Linked DNA regions of Rubripirellula tenax. Each later gene encodes a partner of the first gene's protein in a complex. Links are inferred from orthologs where the notes say so. Each region holds a gene or a part of one and is shown on either strand. Other genes may lie near its edges.

What was found. The genes of interacting proteins can lie anywhere in the genome.
Region 2: the proteins of Poly51_RS31685 (region 1) and secY are in contact, whole or in part, in a crystal structure (PDB 3DIN), measured with the Thermotoga maritima proteins. The link is inferred for Rubripirellula tenax from one-to-one orthologs. Residues at the interface, in WP_004082002.1 of Thermotoga maritima: Glu261, Ala262, Arg263, Lys300, Ala301, Arg302, Thr303, Ile304, Ile305, Leu323, Tyr324, Asp325, Pro326, Val329, Ser330, Tyr333, Ile336, Lys340, Phe345, Val349, Glu363, Phe364, Tyr374, Ser375, Gly376, Gly377, Glu393, Ile395, Thr482, Ser483; in WP_004081795.1 of Thermotoga maritima: Glu108, Gly109, Glu110, Glu111, Ala236, Glu237, Arg238, Arg239, Ile240, Thr241, Ile242, Gln243, Tyr244, Ala245, Arg246, Arg247, Val248, Thr249, Gly250, Arg251, Arg252, Val253, Tyr254, Gly256, Ala257, Ser258, Thr259, Tyr260, Leu261, Pro262.

The regions. Positions count from the first base shown.
Region 1 is NZ_SJPW01000003.1:164,294-170,366, forward strand. What follows is about bases 1,087-5,369. They hold Poly51_RS31685 (preprotein translocase subunit SecA), read right to left. Parts: upstream 4,983-5,369; coding sequence 1,287-4,982; downstream 1,087-1,286. Other genes in these bases: Poly51_RS11550 (3-deoxy-D-manno-octulosonic acid transferase), read right to left, coding at 1,087-1,248. Also shown: more of Poly51_RS11550, read right to left, coding at 1-1,086; Poly51_RS11560 (CHAT domain-containing protein), read left to right, coding at 5,411-6,073. UniProt on the Escherichia coli protein: Required for protein export, interacts with the SecYEG preprotein conducting channel.
Region 2 is NZ_SJPW01000002.1:803,637-807,372, reverse strand. What follows is about bases 896-3,736. They hold secY (preprotein translocase subunit SecY), read right to left. Parts: upstream 3,093-3,736; coding sequence 1,698-3,092; downstream 896-1,697. Other genes in these bases: rplO (50S ribosomal protein L15), read right to left, coding at 3,302-3,736; Poly51_RS08815 (adenylate kinase), read right to left, coding at 1,082-1,651; Poly51_RS08820 (outer membrane protein assembly factor BamB family protein), read right to left, coding at 896-963. Also shown: more of Poly51_RS08820, read right to left, coding at 1-895. UniProt on the Escherichia coli protein: The central subunit of the protein translocation channel SecYEG. Consists of two halves formed by TMs 1-5 and 6-10.

The DNA.
Region 1 (6,073 bases):
GGCACCACGGTGCTTTAACACCAACGCCCTGGCACTTCGTCCCAGCGAATCAGCAGCAGGAATGTCGTCCAAACATCGGCGAACGAACGTTTCCAACTCCGCCGCATCGTTGACTCGAACAGCGGCGTCCGCATCGATCAATTGCTCTGCGATTTGCCGAAAATTTCGTGTGTTGGGACCGAACGAAACCGCGGATCCGTATCCTGCCGGCTCAAGCATGTTTTGACCGCCGCGATCGCCAAAGCTGCCACCGACGGTTGCGATCGGACCAACGCCCCACCAATCTCTTAGCTCGCCAATCGTGTCGACCAAAACGACCGACGAGGCCTCCCAATTCTGGTTCCCGATCGCCGGATCACTGCTGCGACGGTGGACGCTCAATCCATGATGTTCAACCAGTTTGGCGACTTCGTCAAAACGTTCTCGATGACGAGGAACCAAAACCAGACGCAGTTCTGGATGGTCGCTAACCAACGACTGGTAGATCGAAATCGCCATCGCCTCTTCGCCTGGCTGGGTGCTGCCGACGATCCAAACGCGATGCCACGGATCAACACCGGCCCACTGTGACAGTCGATTGACGGCGATGACATCTCGCGACGTCGGCGCGTTGTCGAACTTAAGCGATCCAGTTACCGTCAACCGACTCGGCGGCGTCCCACAGGCCTCGAAGCGTTTGCGAGTCGCTTCGTCTTGGCAACCGACCCACGTCAATCGGGCAAACGTGGACGCGGTCCAGCGAGAAAATGCTTGATACCTGGAACTGCTTCGTTCGCTTAGCCTCGCATTGGCAACGCAAACGGATACACCGAAATCGGTGGCGATACGAACCAGATTGGGCCACAATTCCAACTCGGCCAGCACCAACTTTTGTGGTGCCAAATTCTTGAGTGTTCGTCGGACGGCCCACGTGAAATCGAGTGGACAAAAGAAGACTCGCTCGCGACCAAACAGCTTGAGTGCCAAGTCGTAGCCGGTATCCGTCGATGTGCTGATGACAACGCAAACGCCGGGTTCGCGAAGTACTATTTCCCGGACCAAACCAGGCAGTAAATTCACTTCACCGACGCTAACCGCATGGACCCAAAGACAGCCGCGGCCTTGCGTCATCGCGTGGGCCTTCTTCGCCGCCAGCCCGAAAAGCTTTTCGGAAATCCCTCGCCGATAGCGACCGTGGCGAACCATTCGGTACCCGACAACCGGCGAAAGCAACATCAGCCCGACGGCGTACAGAAAATTGAATCGCATGGAAAATCCTTTTTCCGTTCCATCGAACCCGATACGCGTTACTTACGCATGTGACACGCTTTGTACTTCTTACCGCTGCCGCAGGGACACGGATCGTTGCGACCGACACGAGGTCCTTCATTTCGGATCGGATCCGGTCGCGACGCTTCGCCACCACCGCTGTTACTGGCTTCGGCCGCAGCTTGCGAAGCATTCGATTCGGCGGCAACGGCCATCGCCGAGTTGGCTTCGTCGTGACGGGCTTGGCCTTCGACATAGGTGCTGCGGATGAATTCTTCGTTCAGGGACTCCATCCGAAAAATCAAGTCCGTCACGCGTTCGCCGATCGATTCCCACATCGTTTCGAACAACCGCATGCCTTCGCGTTTGTATTCGACTTTGGGGTCCATTTGGGCATAGCCCTTCAAACCGACGCTGCTACGCAGGTGGTCCATCGTCAACAGGTGATTTTTCCACGTGTCATCGACGATATTGAGCAGTACTTGCCGCTCCATGCGACGCATTTCCGGGTGGAAGCGATCGTCCACCGCTCCATCGAGCGTCAAAGCCATTTCGTCGCGGTTCATTCGCGACAGGTCTTCTTTGGCAGCGTGATGATCCAGTTCGTCGTTCAGCCAACCCGCCAACTGGTCGAGTTTGCCGTTCGTTCCGCTGGCGACCGCAGCCGTCGTTTTCGGGTCTGCCTTCCCAAACAAATCGTCGAGTTTGGATTTCGCCAGCTGGTGTTTTTCGTCAGCGGCGCCGTGCGTGTTGCGACTGAATTCGATCAGCTGTTCTTTCAGTTCGTCACGATTGAGTCGGACGCTATCGATATCCAGCGACGCACCGAATCGACGCGACACCCATTGGACCAAACCTTCGCGATCGAGCGAGACTTGGGCACCTTGCTTCTCGGTGAACCGCGACAGTCCCGTCAGCACCGGATACTCAGCTTCTTTGTGCAGGTACGCCGCTTCGGCACGCTCGTACAGCGATTTGGAAACCTTTCGCCGATCTTCGACATCACGGAATTCGTCGGGCGTGGTTTCGATGCCGAACTTATGGTGCATCCAAGCGCTGAGCGTTCGCAGACCAAAGTCTGCGTCTAACATCATCTCGCCTTCGCTCAGATCAACGGTCGTGATCCTTTGATGCGCGGCGGCCGTCAAGACATCGATCATTTCGTCGCGGTCCATCTTCTGGAGCGAGTGCTCCTGATAGTTGGTCCCCAATCGCGTGTTTGCCCAGTTCGCCAGCGCCTTCCAGTTCCATTCATCTTCCATCGCTTCGGGAAGATTTTCCTCGACGACTTCGGCAACGGTGACTTCGGCAGATCGCTCGGCCATATCCTTGGCGTACGAGTCGGCCATTTCGAAATCCATGTTCGAAAAATCGCGTGGTTCCAGCTGGCAATCTAGTTTCGCTCCGGCGAATGACGCAAACGAGTCGACGCCGTAATTCGTTTCAAGGAACGTGTCGACGTACTTGGTGATTTGGCCGCGAACCAATTCCAAAATCATCTTCCGCGAACTGTGTCCGTCCAACAGGTTTTGGCGATATCGGTAAACCCGCTTGCGTTGCTCGTCCATGACCTCGTCATAGTCGAGCAAGCTCTTGCGAATTTCGTAGTTGCGTTCTTCGACCTTCTTTTGGGCCGCCGCGATTCGGCGAGTCACCATTTGAGACTCGATCGCTTCGCCTTCCTTCATCCCCAAGCGTTCCATCATGCTTTTGACAAAATCGCCAGCAAAAATCCGCATCAAGTCGTCTTCGAGCGACAAGAAAAAGCGGCTCGAACCGGGGTCGCCTTGACGACCGCAACGACCGCGAAGCTGCAAGTCGATACGGCGAGACTCGTGACGTTCGGTACCCAGGACGTACAGACCACCGATCTCGCGAACGACTTCGCCCTCTTCGCTCATCTTTTCGCGTTGGTCGATCTCGTCGACCAAAGTGTTCCAAACTTCGTCGGGCACTTCCAAACGAGTCGGGTATTCGTGTTGCAGTTGTGCCCAAGCCATGTTCTCGGGGTTACCACCCAGGATGATGTCCGTACCACGACCGGCCATGTTGGTCGCGATCGTGACGGCATTCAACCGGCCCGCTTGGGCGACGATATCGGCTTCGCGACCGTGCTGTTTCGCGTTCAAAACGTCGTGCTCGATGCCACGACGTTCCAGCAACTCGGACAACCGTTCGGATTTCTCGATCGAAACCGTACCGATCAACACGGGGCGACCCTTCCGTTCGATCGAGGTGATTTTCGACTTCGGAAACTTCGACGCCGTCTTTTCACCCTTCAAGATGATGCTGACTTCGTCATCCGTTTCGCTTTGGATGATGCCCCAGTGTTCGTCGTCTTTACTGTTGAGAATGTCCCACTTGTGGGCGCGTTCGACTTCATCGGCGAGCGCTTTGAATTTGTCTTTTTCGGTCAAGTAGATCAGGTCGGGATGCTCGATCCGTTGCATGTGGCGGTGCGTCGGAATCGCGACCACGTCCAAGCCGTAGATCTTCATGAACTCCGTCGACTCGGTCATCGCCGTGCCCGTCATACCGGACAACTTTTTGTACATCTTGAAGATGTTTTGCAGCGACGCCGTTGCGAACGTTTGCGTTTCCTGTTTGATCGGCACACCCTCTTTGGCCTCGACGGCTTGGTGGAGCCCGTCGGACCATTGGCGGCCTTCCATCAAGCGCCCGGTGAACTCGTCGACGATCACAATCTGGCGATCTTTGACGACGTAGTTAACGTCCAACCGATACAAATAATGAGCCTTCAACGAATTGTCGATCAGGTGCGGCCATTCCATGTTGCCAGCGGTGTAGAAGCTCTCGACACCGGCCAACCGTTCGGCTTCGCGAACACCTTCGTCGGTCAATGTGACGTTGTGCTGTTTTTCGTCGACGGTGAAGTGTGTTTCTTTGACCAATTGCCGGGCGACGCGATCCGATTCCTGGTAGCGTCCCAAGTCCAAATCGGCCGGGCCGCTGATGATCAGCGGAGTCCGTGCTTCGTCGATCAGAATATTGTCCACTTCGTCGATGATCGCGTAGTTGAGCGGACCTTGGCATTGCTGAACTTCGCTGGGGAACCGATCGTCGCCTTTGGCGGCCGGTCGCATGTTGTCGCGAAGATAGTCAAAGCCGAATTCGTTGTTCGTTCCGTAAGTGATGTCGCATGCGTAAGCGGCTTGCTTTTCCGCCGTCGACATGCCGGACTGGATCGCGTTGATGGTCAACCCCAGGTTCATGAACAGCGGTGCCATCCATTCCATGTCGCGACGGGCCAAGTAATCGTTGACCGTGATGACGTGAACGCCTTTGCCTTCGAGTGCGTTCAGGTACGTCGGCAACGTCGCGACCAACGTCTTTCCTTCGCCCGTCACCATTTCGGCGATGCCACCATTGTGAAGCACCATGCCGCCGATCAATTGAACGTCGTAATGACGCATGCTCATGAAACGCTTGCCGCCTTCGCGACAGACCGCGAACGCGTCTTCCAAAATGTCATCCAGCGCTTCGCCGTCACGCAGTCGCCCACGAAGAATATTCGTTTGGGCGCGAATTTCTTCGTCGGTCATCGCCGCATATTTGGGCTCCATGGCCGTGATTCGATCGGCGCGTTCACGAAACCGAGCGACGGTCCGCGCGTTGGCCGACCCGAAAACGGCCGTGATACCGCGTTCAACGGAACCGAAGGCGCCACCGAAAATGACGCCGAGGATGTCCCAAATCTGTTCAAAAAATGACATGGTTCTATAGAAGTTGTTTTGCCGAAAAGCCTGCGAGGTCAGCCGCCGTTGGCGCCTCGAGCGCTTCAAGAAGTTCATCCCTGATCGCGACAAACCGATGCCCGTGCGCGGACATTCGCCCCGCTTTAATCGCGTAAATCGTTCTGAAAGCTAAAGTTACGGGTTTGGGGAATATGGGTCAACTGCGATTGTGCGGTGCGGCCACCGTCGGGCCTATCCGAATTCGGTTCGCCGATTCGCCTCGAAAGTCTTGTAGGATAAGGCAGCTTTCTTTTCTCAGCTCTGGATTTCCTAACTTTGGAAGCCGCAATCCTATGCGACCTTATCACAAGTGCATCTGTCTCAAGCGAATCTGCCTCACGCGATCTTTGAACGCATCTGGCCCATTCCCGTCCCGATGGGTGCATCATCGCCGTTTTGCGACGATCGTGCCACCGACCCTCCATTCGCTTCGATATTCGCTTCGGCGCAGGTTTGCTTGGCTTGCCGCCGCCGCACTTTCGTTTTGCCTATTTTCGCCAAGTCAGGCTGTTTTCGCCCAGGGCCAGGGAACCGCTTTTGGGACATTGGGTGGCGTCGAGCCGACCGGCCAGTATCCGCCGCAAACGTATTATTTGGCGCTCGGGGTCTATCGCGGAGGCGATTTGCCATCAGCCCTGAACGCTTTCGAGGCCGCGCTGCGTGGATCTCGCCGCAACATCAACGGGCGGATGATCGACGCGATTCCCGCACTGGCGATGATGGGCGAATGCCATTGGCACCTGGGAAATGTTCCGGCCGCTCGCGAAATTTCGGACCAAGTCTATGACATCGCGACTCGATACCAAGGTTGGCTGTCGCGAGTGGACTGGAATTCGACCGTCCAGATGGGAGTTCAGCGAACCAAGCCGAATTGGCTGTGGCCCGACGCGGCGAGTGTCAATTTGATCGCGACGAGCGATCGGATGATGTTTCTGTCCGGGAATCGAGTCACCGAGCAGTCATTGGTCGCCGGCGGCGCGATCGAGGAATTGAACGTCCGGTCGATGGATATCATCGAAATCATGCGTGGCATCGCGACCGCGTCCTACCGTCGACGGATCATCCTGGGG
Region 2 (3,736 bases), on another replicon or contig:
CTCGTTCGCGACGTCTCGGAGTGTCCGCTCTTGGCGCGGGCTCGCTGTGGTGTTCAACATCCAGCGCAGATTCGTCAACGGTAATTGTCCGGCGGAGCCACCGTTACGGCTGGGCGTTGATCCAAACATCGGGTAATCCGACGTCTCTGCCGCCGCGTAATTGGGCAGTTGTGCGCTATGCCTGGCAAGCCAATTCACTTGATCGTCCGTAGCCGGAATCGTCTCTTCTTTGCCGGCCAGCGTGACGACGCCGACGCCCAGTTCGGGAACATTTCGATCCGCCAAACGACACGCCGATGCATGCAGCAAGGTCACGCCGTTTCCCAAATGCTTGATAGCGCCGGGATGGGTGACAACATCGTCCAATAGGACCGAAGCCGCCAATGGATGTCCGCTATAAATCTCGCGTTGCGCCAACAACCACGACGCCTCGTAACCGGCACGCGTGTGAAAGAAACGACGTCGGACTTCACGGACTTGTTCCCAGTCACGATTCTCGCTGGCCGCGATCAGTGATTTTTTTGCGATCGACCCGTAACGCAGTTCATAAGTTTCCATCGCAGCCGACGGAAGGCTAGCGATCATTTCACGCGCCGCGCGAAACAGACTCATTTGCAACGGCGTTCCAACAACGGCTTCGTCTGCGCCAAGAAAAAAGTCTTGCCCGGTAAGGTCGGACTCGTCCATCTGTTCGGCGTCACGAGAGAGCAAGTCACCCAGTGCCACGACGGCGTCGCTGTAACGCTTTTCCCCCAATGCGCGGTCAGCATCACGTAACTGCTGTTCGATCGCACGCGGAGGTTCAATAAAACGTCCTGATTGGGCGCCCGTGATGGGACGCAAAAAGCCTTGCGCCAACGCGGAAGCCGGACTCAAGATTCCCGCAATGACGGCGATGACTCCTAACGTCCCGGCAACCCAAAATTGCGATCGAACCTGAGAAGACGAATTCGAAATGATCACGTTGGAAACCTATGCTTGAAGAAGCTGCCCAGAATGTCTGCATTGTACAGGCCAACGCGAAGAGTGTCCGCCAGTACGTTGGCGGAACGGACGCTGGGATACCAGCGAATCGATGCGTCTAAGACGGTTTTGGCACGAGGTGTTTCTCAATCGCGGCGAAGACGTCCTCGGGAGGATGCATGCCGTCGATGGTGCGGACCAAATCGCGGCCGCTGTAGTAGTCCAACACCGGTGCCGTTTGGGTATGAAAAACTCTCAGCCGCGCTGAAATCGTTTCTGCGTTATCGTCGGCTCGATTCTCAACGAGCGAACGTTTTAGCAAGCGTGAAATCAGCTCTTCTTGATCGGCGACCAGATTCAGCACGACGTCGATCTTTCGATTCTTCGTCGGCAGGTATTCATCCAGCATCCGAGCTTGGTTGACCGTCCGCGGAAATCCGTCGAAGAGGCAACCGTCTTCGCAGTCCGCCGCCAGCAATCGCTTCGTGACGATCCGCATGACCAAGTAATCGGGGGCCAAACGCCCGCCATCGATATAGCTTGCCACCACGCGACCGAGAGCCGACTCGTTGCGAGTACCCCGCAACATCTCCCCCGTTGAGAGGTGGGGGATTCTTAATCGCTCGGTTAACCGCTTGCACTGGGTGCCTTTACCGACACCCGGCGGACCGATGAAGATGATTCGCATTGAAACACCTTCATCGTTGCGGAAAAAGGGTGACTTTGGAACTCGATTAGACGACGGGCGAGGTACCGCCGCCGGCGCCCTCGAGTAGTCCACGATAGTTTCGCATCACCAAGTGGCTGTCGATCTTTTGAACCAAGTCGAACGCCACGCTGACGGCGATCAACAGACCAGTGCCACCATAGAAACCGGCAATCGAATAGGGCACGCCAAGCGAGCCGTAAACGATGGTTGGCACGATCGCGACGATCGAAAGGAAAGCAGCACCGACGTAAGTGATTCGAACCATTACCTTCTCAAGATAATCCGTCGTTCGCTTGCCCGGCCGATAACCGGGAATGAACGTGCCGCTGTCACGCAGATTGTCCGACATCTCCTTCGGGTTGAACGTGATCGCCGTCCAGAAGTAGCAGAAGAAGAAAATCAAAACGACATAGAACAGATTGAACACGAACGAACCTTGGTCGTTCAACGTCAATCCGATCAGGTTGAGGGGTTTGAACAAAGCACTTTCACTGCCCACAAAACTGGCCATTCCACCCATCAACATTCCGGGGATGATCAGCAAGCTGCTCGCGAAAATGATCGGCATAACGCCCGCCTGGTTGATGCGAAGCGGCAGGTGTTGACGCGTACCGCCGTAAACACGGCGTCCACGAGTGAACTTGGCCGATTGAGTCGGGATCTTGCGTTGGCCCAGGGTGATAAACACCACACCGAACACGACGCCGACGAACAACACCACCAGCAACACAAGTGTTTCAATCCCGATTTGGCCGCGGCTGAGCCCCGTCAATTCGGTCTTCATGTTGCGAACCAGTTCGTACAGTGCCTTTGGCATTTGAGCCAGAATGCCAGCCATGATCAGCAAGCTGATACCGTTACCGATACCATGCTCGTCGATTTGTTCGCCCAACCACATCAGGAATACCGTTCCGCAGGTCATCACCAACACGGCAACGAACTGCCAGCCCCAAAACAATGAACCATCGCTGGCCATGAAGTTCGGGTTGATGTCCCCGTTGCCGGACGGGCCGCCCGACATCAGCATGAATTTCAGGTACATGTAAGACTGAACCACGCAGATCAGCACGGTCAGATAACGAGTGTATTCGTTCAGCTTCTTTCGACCAGCCTCGCCCTCTTTCTTCAAATCTTCGAGCGGCTTATAGACGCTGCCCAGCAATTGAAAAATGATCGACGCCGAGATGTACGGCATGATGCCGAGGCCGAAGATCGTTGCTTCGCGAAGATCGCTCGCGGCGAACAAGGTGATCTTCTCGAAAAACTCCGAAGCGGTTCCGCCCGCATCACCGATGTTCGTCGCGATCATCGGCAAGGGGATGTGGAAGCCGATTCGATAGATCGCCAACAATCCAATTGTCAGCATGACCTTCTTGCGAAGCTCAGGAATCGAGAAAATGATGCGCAGCTTTTCAAACATGCGTCAGGTCCGTCTTTGAATTCTTGGGATGCACGAACAGGGTTCGGCATCGGGATCTTAAGGAGAGATGATGGTTGGTCGAAGTTTAACGACCGATGCGGTCTCAAGCGATACCAACCATGACTTAACGCCCACCCGTGGGCACCGGAACTCGAAGGCCGGCGCCTACGGCTGGGCGTTAAGCATCGTTTAACAAATGCGACCAGCGACTAAGCTTTTGCTGCTTTCAAGTCCGCGACGCGTTCTTTCGGTGTTCGCTTGGCGACCAGCTTGTTGATCGTTCCGCCAGCGGCTTGAATCTTTTCTTCGGCCGACTTGCTGAACCGGTGAGCTGTGACGTTGAGCCTCTTGGTCAATTCACCATCGCCGAGAATCTTCACCTCGTCAAACGTACCTTTGGCAAGATCCTTGGCGGCGAGTGCTTCCAAGGTGACATTGTCACCGTCGTTGAACGCTTCGTTCAAACGGTCAACGTTCACCGCGAAGACGACTTGGGCCCAGCGATTGTTAAAACCACGCTTGGGAACACGACGGATCATCGGCATCGCACCACCTTGGAAGGTTGGCTTGCGGCTGTAACCGCTGCGGCTCTTGTGTCCGTTGTGACCACGTCCGGCTGTCTTGCCGGTACCACTGCCTACACC